3 regions of the Sporosarcina sp. Y1011 genome follow, and region 3 is predicted to be linked to each of the others. Evidence: predicted binding sites of a transcription regulator. Region 3 holds the regulator's gene; each other region holds the start of a gene.

Region 1 (3,284 bases), on a different contig from region 3:
GCTGCCGAAACGGAATTCTTGAAAACTGTGGCTGAAACGATTTCCGGCTTGGAAGTGGTTGAATCTACGCCGCAAATGGGTGGCGAAGATTTTGCTTACTACCTAGAAAAAGTACCAGGTACATTTTTCTTCACGGGCGCTAAACCTGAGAATCCATTTCCGCATCACCATCCCAAATTCGACATCGATGAAAATGCGATGCTTGTTGCGGCGAAGACGCTTGGTGCCGCCGCTGTTGAATATCAAAATTCGTAATAGGAAGACTTTCTAACCATTAGTAATATTTCATGATTACATCATTTTATATATATAGATGATTAGTGAGCCTTCCTTCGAATTTTATGAGGAAGGCTCACTGTTTTTACATGGCGCTTAAAAAGTTCAATACATAGGGGATGAACCTGAAATCCTGCTAATACCGCTTTGGTGCTTTGTGGATACCTCCCACGATAAGCCGGAAAGAATGGCGTTATTCCGTTCAATATCATACGGAATAATACTTTCTTTTTCCACTTTTCCTTTTTGGTCCAATAACATCTGTTTCCACAAGAGAAACCGTCATTATCTCCTAGAGAAACAGCCTGTTTCTGTCTTCCAAAAGAACAGTATGCACAATTGCGTTTGTAATTCCTGGATTTATAATCTACTTATAATACAAATATGAATTATGAGGAGTGCATTAATTTGAAGAATAAGAAACGAAGTGCGCAATACATTATTTCCTTTGACACATTCATGTTACGTCCGATGATTCAAGACAATAAAGTTTTTACCCATGTTAATGAGCGCAACGGTGATTTAAGCGTTCCAAGACGTCCTATCCATATCGTCAGGAATTCCTGTGACTATTATGGAAATTCTCTTCACAACTCGACTAATTCAGCAAAAATGGTACTTGGTAAACGCCATAAAACACCGATTATCCTGGCTCATGATTTTGGAATACCATACATTTTCCTGCCCACCATGTCACCATCTTCCGAACAGAATGTCTGGATTTCCTATAATGCGATTGAAAAAATAGAAGAAGACAATTTGGGTTCTATAATTACACTAGAAAATAGCCGATCCTTCAAGTTAAATGTTTCCCCTACAACATTGTATCGTCAATATGCGTTCGCCACTCTTTTAGAAAAGAACTTTTTGAAAAAACAGAGACAACTGAGCAGGCCTTCTACTTTTAACTTTTTTGACGATGATGACGACAATGATTCAGCTCTCTGACATCGCAATGTATTTGGCCAATAGTTCTTCCGTTCGATTACGCAGGCGGACATTCAAATAGCGTCTATGATCTTCATATCCTCCGTGCATGAATACATACTCGGTGAATGTGCTATCCGTTTTGTTACGTATCACCTTCATATTGCGCCGCCGCAAGTAGATTGTCGTTTCCTTTAGTTCTGCACGTGCAATTTTCGTTGCCTCGTCGACGAGTTTAACGTAAGGTCCTTTTAATTTGAAAGGACCTTTTTCGAATGATTCCCGATCTCTCTCCAAGATAATTAGAAGCATCGGTAAGTAAATCATATTCTCAAAATAAGGTAATGCCTCCGGGGGTATTAAAGGCACTACAATCACTCCTTCCGCTCAATCGAGAACAAATGTTCGTATATCTATTGTATGCCCATACCCTCGGAAAATCAACCTACAAATCATTGGAAATCTTAAGCATATTTGGAGACACACGGAATGCCGAAGTTTATCGGTAATACAACACTTCATAATTTCTTTACCCACAAAGAATACCGAACGGCGAATCAAGTCGAAATACCATACACTCTGGTTAACCGACAAAAAAACTCCCAGCCATAATCGCTGAAAGTCTCGCATATCGTATACTTATTTCGTCTCTATATCACCGATATAATGAACCGAAGCCACTTTCCAATCACCATCACTTTTTTTAAGGACAGTTACTTGCCTACCACTCGGACTTGTTTCAAGACCCGTCTCTAATTGCTTGAAAGATGTCTTTAGGTTTGAAAACACTTGGGCTTCCTCTTCTGAATACTTCACAATCGTTACATTCGAAACTTCACGATTTAATTCATACTTACTAAAAACATCTTTCGTAATAGAACGTTCCTCTTCAAGGTCATAATCCTTCGCTGACAATGTATCTAAATAGCCATCGATATCTTGTTTGTTTAGCGTTTCCAAATTTAGGTTGTATACGTCTAGGATCTGCTCTTTTTCGTCTGCTGGAACGCCAGAAGCTTCTTCTACAGTGTCTCCTGTCAAGCTAAATCCCACTTTGCTTTCATCCACTCCATGATCAATTGTGCCATATTCATTCTTTGCTTCGCCGTCATCGACGGAACCATTCTCAACAGGCTCTTTCTTGTCACCACTACAAGCTCCTAGCAGTAAAATGAAAGACAGACTAAAAAGCACGACTACTTTTTTCATTTTCATCCTCCTGAACAGGTAAAAGGGCTCCTCCAAAAACAGAAAGCCCTTTTCCTTTTATTCAATTCACCAAATTATTTTACTTCAACCCAACCATTTTTAATCGCTGTTACGACCGCTTGTGTGCGGTCATTTACTGCCATTTTTTGTAGAATACTTGACACGTGGTTTTTGACGGTCTTCTCGGAGATGAAAAGCGTCTCCCCGATTGTCCGGTTACTTTGTCCATCTGTCAACAGTTGTAATACTTCACACTCACGTTTAGTAAGTAAATGGAACGGGCGACGGATATCATTTTGTTGGAAGGATCCCTTATGCTCACGTTCGCTCAATCTTCGGTATTCTGTAACAAGGTTATGCGTCACTTTTGGATGAAGGTACGAACCACCTAACGCAACGACTTTAATCGCCTGGATGATTGCATCCGCATCCATTTCTTTTAACATATAACCGAGTGCACCTGTTTTAAGTGCATGTGATACATATGATTCATCGTCGTGAATTGACAACATAATTACCTTCGCTTTGGGATATTCTTTGATGAGGTTTTCAGTTGCATCGACACCATTCATATGTGGCATGTTAATGTCCATAAGAACCACGTCCGGTTCGCACTGTTGATAAAGCTCATTCACTTCGCTACCATCGCCGCCCTCAGCCACAACTTCAAAAGAATCTTCAAAATCAAGGATTCTCTTTACCCCTTCACGGAATAGTTGGTGATCATCTACAATTAATATTTTTGTCATAGTCATTTCCTCCCCTAACATCTAGTCGTCGATTATTTCACTCTGGAGTGGAATTTGGATATAAATTATCGTACCATTTCCAGGCGTTGAGGTGATTGTTATATCCCCTTTTAACAATTCAAT
Region 2 (3,284 bases), on a different contig from region 3:
TCCGACAGTCTTCTTTTCCTACTATGAAAGTGTTTTTATCTGGCGGTGCTCCTTGCCCACAGACGATTTATCATGCATTTCATGAGAAAGGTTTAAAATTCAAAGAAGGGTACGGACTTACGGAAGCAGGCCCAAATAATTTTTACATCCGAAGCGAAGAAGCTTGTCTGAAAATAGGATCTGTTGGTAGGAGCATGCTATTCAATTCCACAAAAGTATTGAATGAAGAGATGAAGCCTTGTGGTATAGATGAAGTCGGGGAATTATTTATAAAAGGGCCACATGTTTTCAGTTATTATTGGCGGAATCCGACAGCAACGGCTGAAACGTTAGTTGAGGGATGGCTGCGTACGGGTGACCTTGCCAAATGCGATAGTGATGGCTACACCTATATTGTCGGAAGAAAAAAAGATACTATTATTACAGGTGGAGAAAACGTTTATCCACAGGAAGTCGAACAATGCCTCGTCCTGTTTGATGGGGTCAAAGAGGTAGCTGTCGTCGGGGTAAAGGATGACTTATGGGGTGAAATCATCGTTGCATTTATCATCATGGCAGACGGATACCCTTTCGATTGTGACGACATTACCATGCACTGTAAAAAGTTTCTTGGATTATATAAAATCCCCAAAAAAGTAATTGAGCTAAAAGAATTGCCTAAAACACACGTCGGAAAAATTAATAAAAAAATACTACAAGAGATGGTTGGAAAATAATAAAAGCGTGAGGCATTATGCCTTCACGCTTTTTCGTACAAATAAATAAGTTCATGCAGTTTAGGATCTACTTTGACATGCAAGTCATGTTCAGTGAAATACCATTTGTCACGGCTTTCAATATAGTAGCGTACACTGCCGTGCTCCGTTTCAACTGCCACTTCGTCAGGTTGTTCTTTTGTCACGCCGAGGGAAAATCCCGGTTGTAGTGAACTGGATCCTCCATATCTTGCAAAAAAACGGATGGCATCACCAGGTTCAACTTCCATCTCTTCTTTAAACCATAATAGCGCTTCGTTCGACAAAATAATCTTCATTGGAAACACCAACCTTTTCCGTTTCTGCTTTCATTGTATTATAACCACTTCACTTTTGGCTCGGTTCCAGCCTTGATCCGGCCAATATTCGCTCGATGTCTATAGAAGATGAAGGCACCGAATAGACCAATCATTACCATTAGATAAATATCACCTGTTCGGAAGTAGTAAAAAATGCTGTATAAAAAGCCTACCACAGATATAATCATTGACGATAAGGACACCATTTTCGTTACTTTCAAAGCGATGAAAAACGTTACGAGCACAAGGATAAAAACGGGCCATTCGTAAGCAAGCAGCACACCGCCGGATGTCGCGACAGCTTTGCCACCTTTGAAATGAGCGAAAACGGGATACATATGCCCCACAACCGCAAGTATTCCCGGAATAAGAGGATGGACTGTAATGCTGTCGAAAACAGGGAGTAGTGGTAACAGTGCAGCTACCGTCCCTTTTAAAATATCGAGAATTGTTACGGTAAGTCCCGCTGTTTTACCGAGTACACGGAAGGTATTCGTGCCACCTAAATTCCCGCTGCCTAGTTGCCGGATGTCCGTTTTGTAAAAAAGTTTCCCGACCCAGAGTGCTGAAGGGATTGAGCCGATTAAATAAGCAATTACTAAAAGTATGATAAGTTCCATTGTGTACTCCTTTTTTAATTTGTCTATGTATAGACCTAGTTTAGCAGAAGCGTGAAGTTGCGACAATGGGCTTCATGTGGAGAGTAGAGAATTGGCAAGCCAAGTTAAGAGGTGCAGTCAGATTTCGAATTTCCGGGTCTCAAACAGCCGATTTCCGTAACTAACAATTTCCTGTCTTCATTGCAATAAAATGCTTTCTTCTATACAATTAATTGAGCAAGCTTCTGAAAACGTTGATTTGACAACCTTTAAAGGAAGCGGTACGATCATATAAAAGAGAACATTCGTTTGATGGAGGTTGTATTTTGACGAAAAAACAAGAAAACTATACGTATGATGATGATTCAATCCATATACTTGAAGGCCTAGATGCTGTAAGAAAACGTCCCGGTATGTACATCGGATCTACCGATTCTCGCGGGCTTCATCACCTTGTCTATGAAATTGTGGATAACGCGGTAGATGAAGCGCTAGCTGGGTTTGGTAATGAGATTGACGTGACACTTCATACAGATGGCAGTGTCAGTGTACGCGACTACGGGCGTGGTATGCCAACGGGGATACACTCTTCTGGAAAACCAACGACGGAAGTTATTTTGACAGTTCTTCATGCAGGAGGAAAGTTTGGTCAAGGCGGTTACAAAACGAGTGGCGGACTTCATGGAGTTGGTGCATCTGTTGTAAACGCTCTATCTGAGAAATTGGAAGTGACCATTTTTCGTGACGGAAAGAAATTTCTTCAACGCTTTGAAAAAGGCGGAAAACCGTCTACAACGCTTGAACAAATCGGAACAACACGTGAAAAAGGGACGCTTATCCATTTTAAACCAGACGCGACCATATTCTCAACTTTAAAATATCATTATGAAACCATTAGTGAGCGCTTACGGGAGTCCGCGTTTCTGTTAAAGGGCTTGAAAATTGAGATAAAGGAAGAAGGTACGGACAAACACGATATCTTCCAATATGAAACCGGAATTGAGGCTTTTATCACTTATTTAAACGAAGAGAAAGATGTTCTACATGAGGTCGCTTATTTGGAAGGTGAGTCAGATGGAATAGAAGTCGAGTTTGCATTCCAATTCAGTGACGGTTATTCGGAAACAATCCTATCATTTGTCAACAACGTCCGTACCAAAGACGGTGGAACACATGAAACAGGGGCAAAGACAGGAATGACTCGAGTATTTAATGAATATGCGAGAAAAACCGGATTGTTGAAAGAGAAAGATAAAAACCTTGAAGGCTCGGATATTCGTGAAGGAATAGCCGCAATTGTGTCGGTACGTATCCCGGAAGAGATTTTACAATTCGAAGGGCAGACGAAAGGCAAGCTTGGTACGAGTGAAGCACGTGGTATCACGGATTCAATTGTATCTCAGAAGCTCCTTTATTTTCTTGAAGAAAATGCTGATTTAAGTGCATCCCTTGTTCGTAAAGCAATCCGTGCGCACCAGGCACGTGAGGCGGCAAGAAAAGCACGGGAAGATGCGCGTTCAGGTAAGAAAAGAAAAAGATCGGAAACACTTCTATCAGGTAAACTGACACCTGCACAATCCAGAAACGCTGCGAAGAATGAATTATATCTTGTCGAAGGGGACTCGGCCGGC
Region 3 (3,284 bases):
CAGATCGTCCATCCTTTATGGTGGATGAAATCGGTGAAATGATCCTTAAAGTAAAAGCCATCAATCCTGACCTGGTCGTCTTTGTCGACAACTGCTATGGTGAATTTGTCGAAGAGAAAGAGCCCACAGAAGTCGGTGCCGACCTGATGGCAGGGTCGCTCATTAAAAATCCAGGCGGCGGCATTGCAAGAACTGGTGGCTATATTGCCGGTCGTGCAGATCTTGTGGAGAAGTGTGCGTTTCGAATGACATCTCCTGGTCTTGGAGCGGAAGCTGGGGCGTCGCTTGATACTCTACGGGAGATGTACCAAGGATTTTTCCTGGCACCGCATGTTGTTAGCCAGGCAGTGAAAGGTGCGCTCTTCACGGCAGCGCTCCTCGAAAGTTTTGGACTCGAGACAACACCGCATTACACGCAAAAAAGAACCGATTTAATTCAGTCTGTATCTTTCAGAAATGCCAATCAAATGATCGCATTCTGCCAGTCAATTCAGCAGAACTCGCCCATCAATGCTCACTACGCACCTGAGCCCTCTTATATGCCGGGTTATACGGACGATGTTATCATGGCGGCGGGCACGTTCATCCAAGGGTCAAGCATAGAGCTTACGGCAGATGGTCCAATCAGACCTCCTTATACCGCATACGTTCAAGGGGGCCTCACATACGAGCATGTGAAAGTGGCTGTGTTGTCATCCATAGGAAGACTGGTTAAGGAAAATTTAATAGGGAAATAACAAAGAGCTATTCCTTCATAATAGAGGAATAGCTCTTTCGTATTTGTGAGAGTATTAGATAGTCTGGCATTGCAGATGAATATTACGCGAAATTCCATGTCTACCCTTAATGAATCGTACGATAAACGCCAACGACTTTACCAAGTATCGATACATTATCGAGAATAATTGGATCCATAGATTCATTTTCAGGTTGAAGACGGAAATAATTTTTTTCCTTGAAGAACCGCTTCACTGTCGCTTCATCATCTTCTGTCATTGCTACGACAATCTCACCATTATTAGCTGACTGTTGCTGTTTAACGATAACATAATCTCCATTAAGGATTCCTGCTTCAATCATACTATTCCCAACAATCTCAAGCATAAAGAGGTTGTCCTCCGAAGTGCCGTACGATTCAGGGAGAGGGAAGTACTCTTCAATGTTTTCAATGGCTGTAATCGGAAGACCTGCAGTAACTTTACCGACAAGAGGGACATGTAGAACTCCGGGTTTCATCGTTTCCAACCCTTCAGGATCCAGGACTTCGATTGCTCTAGGTTTAGTCGGGTCTCTTCTAATGAAGCCCTTGCTTTCTAAACGAGCTAGATGACCGTGAACAGTTGAACTTGAAGCTAGCCCCACAGCCTCCCCAATTTCCCTTACGGAAGGTGGATACCCTTTTTTCTTTACCTCTGATTTAATGAATGTCAAAATGTCTTCCTGTCTTTTTGAGATTTTCTTCACAACAATCACCCCTTAACTAAAATTCTTACAACAATCAAAAATCGTGAAAGTCTCACCGAAATTCGAGTTATTTCAATAGATTCATTATATCAGCCCACTATAGGAATGGCAAACACAAGTTCTAATAAGTGTTGACATCCAGTTTTGTATTTCCTATAATGAAAACAGTGATACGAACAAACATTCGCAAGGGGGAGAAATGATGACTTTCATTAAAAACAATGGTTATGGTATATTTATTGTTATTTTATGTTTAGGTTTTGCAATTATAGGAGTTGGTAAATATGAAACGAAGCAAGCTGAAGTCACAACAATTACAATTACTGAAGGGGACACGCTCTGGGGCCTTGCATTTCACCACTCGAAAAACATGTCGTCAGAGAAATGGATTAAAGAAGTGATGACTCTAAATAATCTGTCCTCTGCCACAATCAAGAAGGGAGAAGATTTGCTTTTGCCAACTATACAGACACATGAAGACGACAGTGTACAACTGGCCGGTGGTACTGATGAATGAGCCGCGAAAGAAGTGCGTCATTTATTGCCGAGTGAGCACAGAAAAAGAAACGCAGGAACTATCACTTACGAGGCAAGAAGAGGAACTTGAAGATTTGGCTAGTGAACTCAATTTAGAACTTGTCGCTACATTCGAGGACAAACATAGCGGTTACGACATTGACCGAGAAGGATTGCTTAGTATGCTGGATTACATCCGCGATGAAGAAGTAGATGCAGTACTGATACAAGATGAGACGAGGCTCGGACGTGGGAATGCTAGGATGGCTGTCTTGCACCTGTTGTTGAAAACAGACACAGCCGTTTTTTCACGCAATGATAGTGGGCCAATTGCACTTAATGAAATGGATACGATGTTACTTGAAATTTTGGCAGTAGTTGAAGAATATCAACGGAAAGTGCACAACGCCAAAATTAGACGGGGCATGAAACGTGCTGTCAGGGAGGGGTATCGTCCTGAACGCAATTTGAAAAACAGAGGAAACGTTGAAGGCCGAGAGCGTATCGAAGTGCCAATCAGTGAAATTGTCTCTTTGAGAGAAAAAGGGCTGACTTATGAAGAAATTACGGGCGTCTTGAAAGGGCTCGGTCACAACATCAGTAAAGCGACTGTCCATCGGCGCTTTAAAGAATATGAAACAGAGCAGGGAGTCTGATTTATTGCACTTTCTGTTTTTTTTGTATACGTTTGTATTTATAACGCAAAATGGAGGAAAAAATATGCTATCACCAGATAAAATCAAACGAATTAATGAACTCTCAAAGAAATCGAAGACAACAGGTCTATCTATCGAAGAAGCTAAAGAACAAACACAATTGCGGAAAGAATATCTTGAGACTTTCCGCTCATCGATGCGGGACACAATCGAGCATGTCAAAGTGCTTGATCCAGAAGGAAATGACGTGACACCCGACAAGGTGAAAAACGCACGTAACGGCAAATACCTAAATTGAACTTTGCAATCACCGCGCTGATTGTCTAAACTAGGATATGAAGATAAATAGACATCACGGGAAAGGATGTACACAATGACTCAACAGATTGACCAGCTAGCTATCAATACAATTCGTACACTCTCAATTGACGCAATCGAAAAAGCGAATTCCGGACATCCGGGATTACCGATGGGCGCAGCTCCAATGGCGTATACGCTATGGACAAAACATATGCATCATAACCCTTCAAACCCACAGTGGTTTAACCGCGACCGATTCGTACTATCAGCAGGACATGGATCGATGCTTCTATATAGCCTCCTTCATCTAGGTGGATACGGTCTCCCAATGGATGAAATCAAGAACTT

The links. The regulator LexA, encoded in region 3, represses DNA repair genes until DNA is damaged. The targets are predictions, from matches to a motif close to CGAACATATGTTCG.
Region 1: a site for LexA is predicted at 1,598-1,611, ahead of AC25Y5_RS13290 (YhjD family protein). Genes of this name have one in related genera too.
Region 2: a site for LexA is predicted at 1,952-1,965, ahead of parE (DNA topoisomerase IV subunit B). Genes of this name have one in related genera too.

Annotation. Positions count from the first base shown of each region.
Region 1 covers NZ_JBYHFP010000012.1:58,461-61,744, reverse strand. Annotated here, with positions in the region: gene AC25Y5_RS13300 (M20 family metallopeptidase) at 1-255, shown strand, start outside; gene AC25Y5_RS13295 (competence protein ComK) at 685-1,224, shown strand; gene AC25Y5_RS13290 (YhjD family protein) at 1,213-1,572, opposite strand; gene AC25Y5_RS13285 (DUF3225 domain-containing protein) at 1,843-2,412, opposite strand; gene AC25Y5_RS13280 (response regulator) at 2,487-3,161, opposite strand; gene AC25Y5_RS13275 (sensor histidine kinase) at 3,183-3,284, opposite strand, start outside.
Region 2 covers NZ_JBYHFP010000004.1:64,351-67,634, reverse strand. Annotated here, with positions in the region: gene AC25Y5_RS06470 (AMP-binding protein) at 1-716, shown strand, start outside; gene AC25Y5_RS06465 (HesB/YadR/YfhF family protein) at 740-1,033, opposite strand; gene plsY (glycerol-3-phosphate 1-O-acyltransferase PlsY) at 1,072-1,674, opposite strand; gene parE (DNA topoisomerase IV subunit B) at 1,980-3,284, shown strand, end outside.
Region 3 covers NZ_JBYHFP010000003.1:55,517-58,800, reverse strand. Annotated here, with positions in the region: gene AC25Y5_RS04525 (methionine gamma-lyase family protein) at 1-737, shown strand, start outside; gene lexA (transcriptional repressor LexA) at 844-1,464, opposite strand; gene yneA (cell division suppressor protein YneA) at 1,667-1,981, shown strand; gene AC25Y5_RS04510 (YneB family resolvase-like protein) at 1,974-2,636, shown strand; gene AC25Y5_RS04505 (DUF896 domain-containing protein) at 2,701-2,934, shown strand; gene tkt (transketolase) at 3,010-3,284, shown strand, end outside.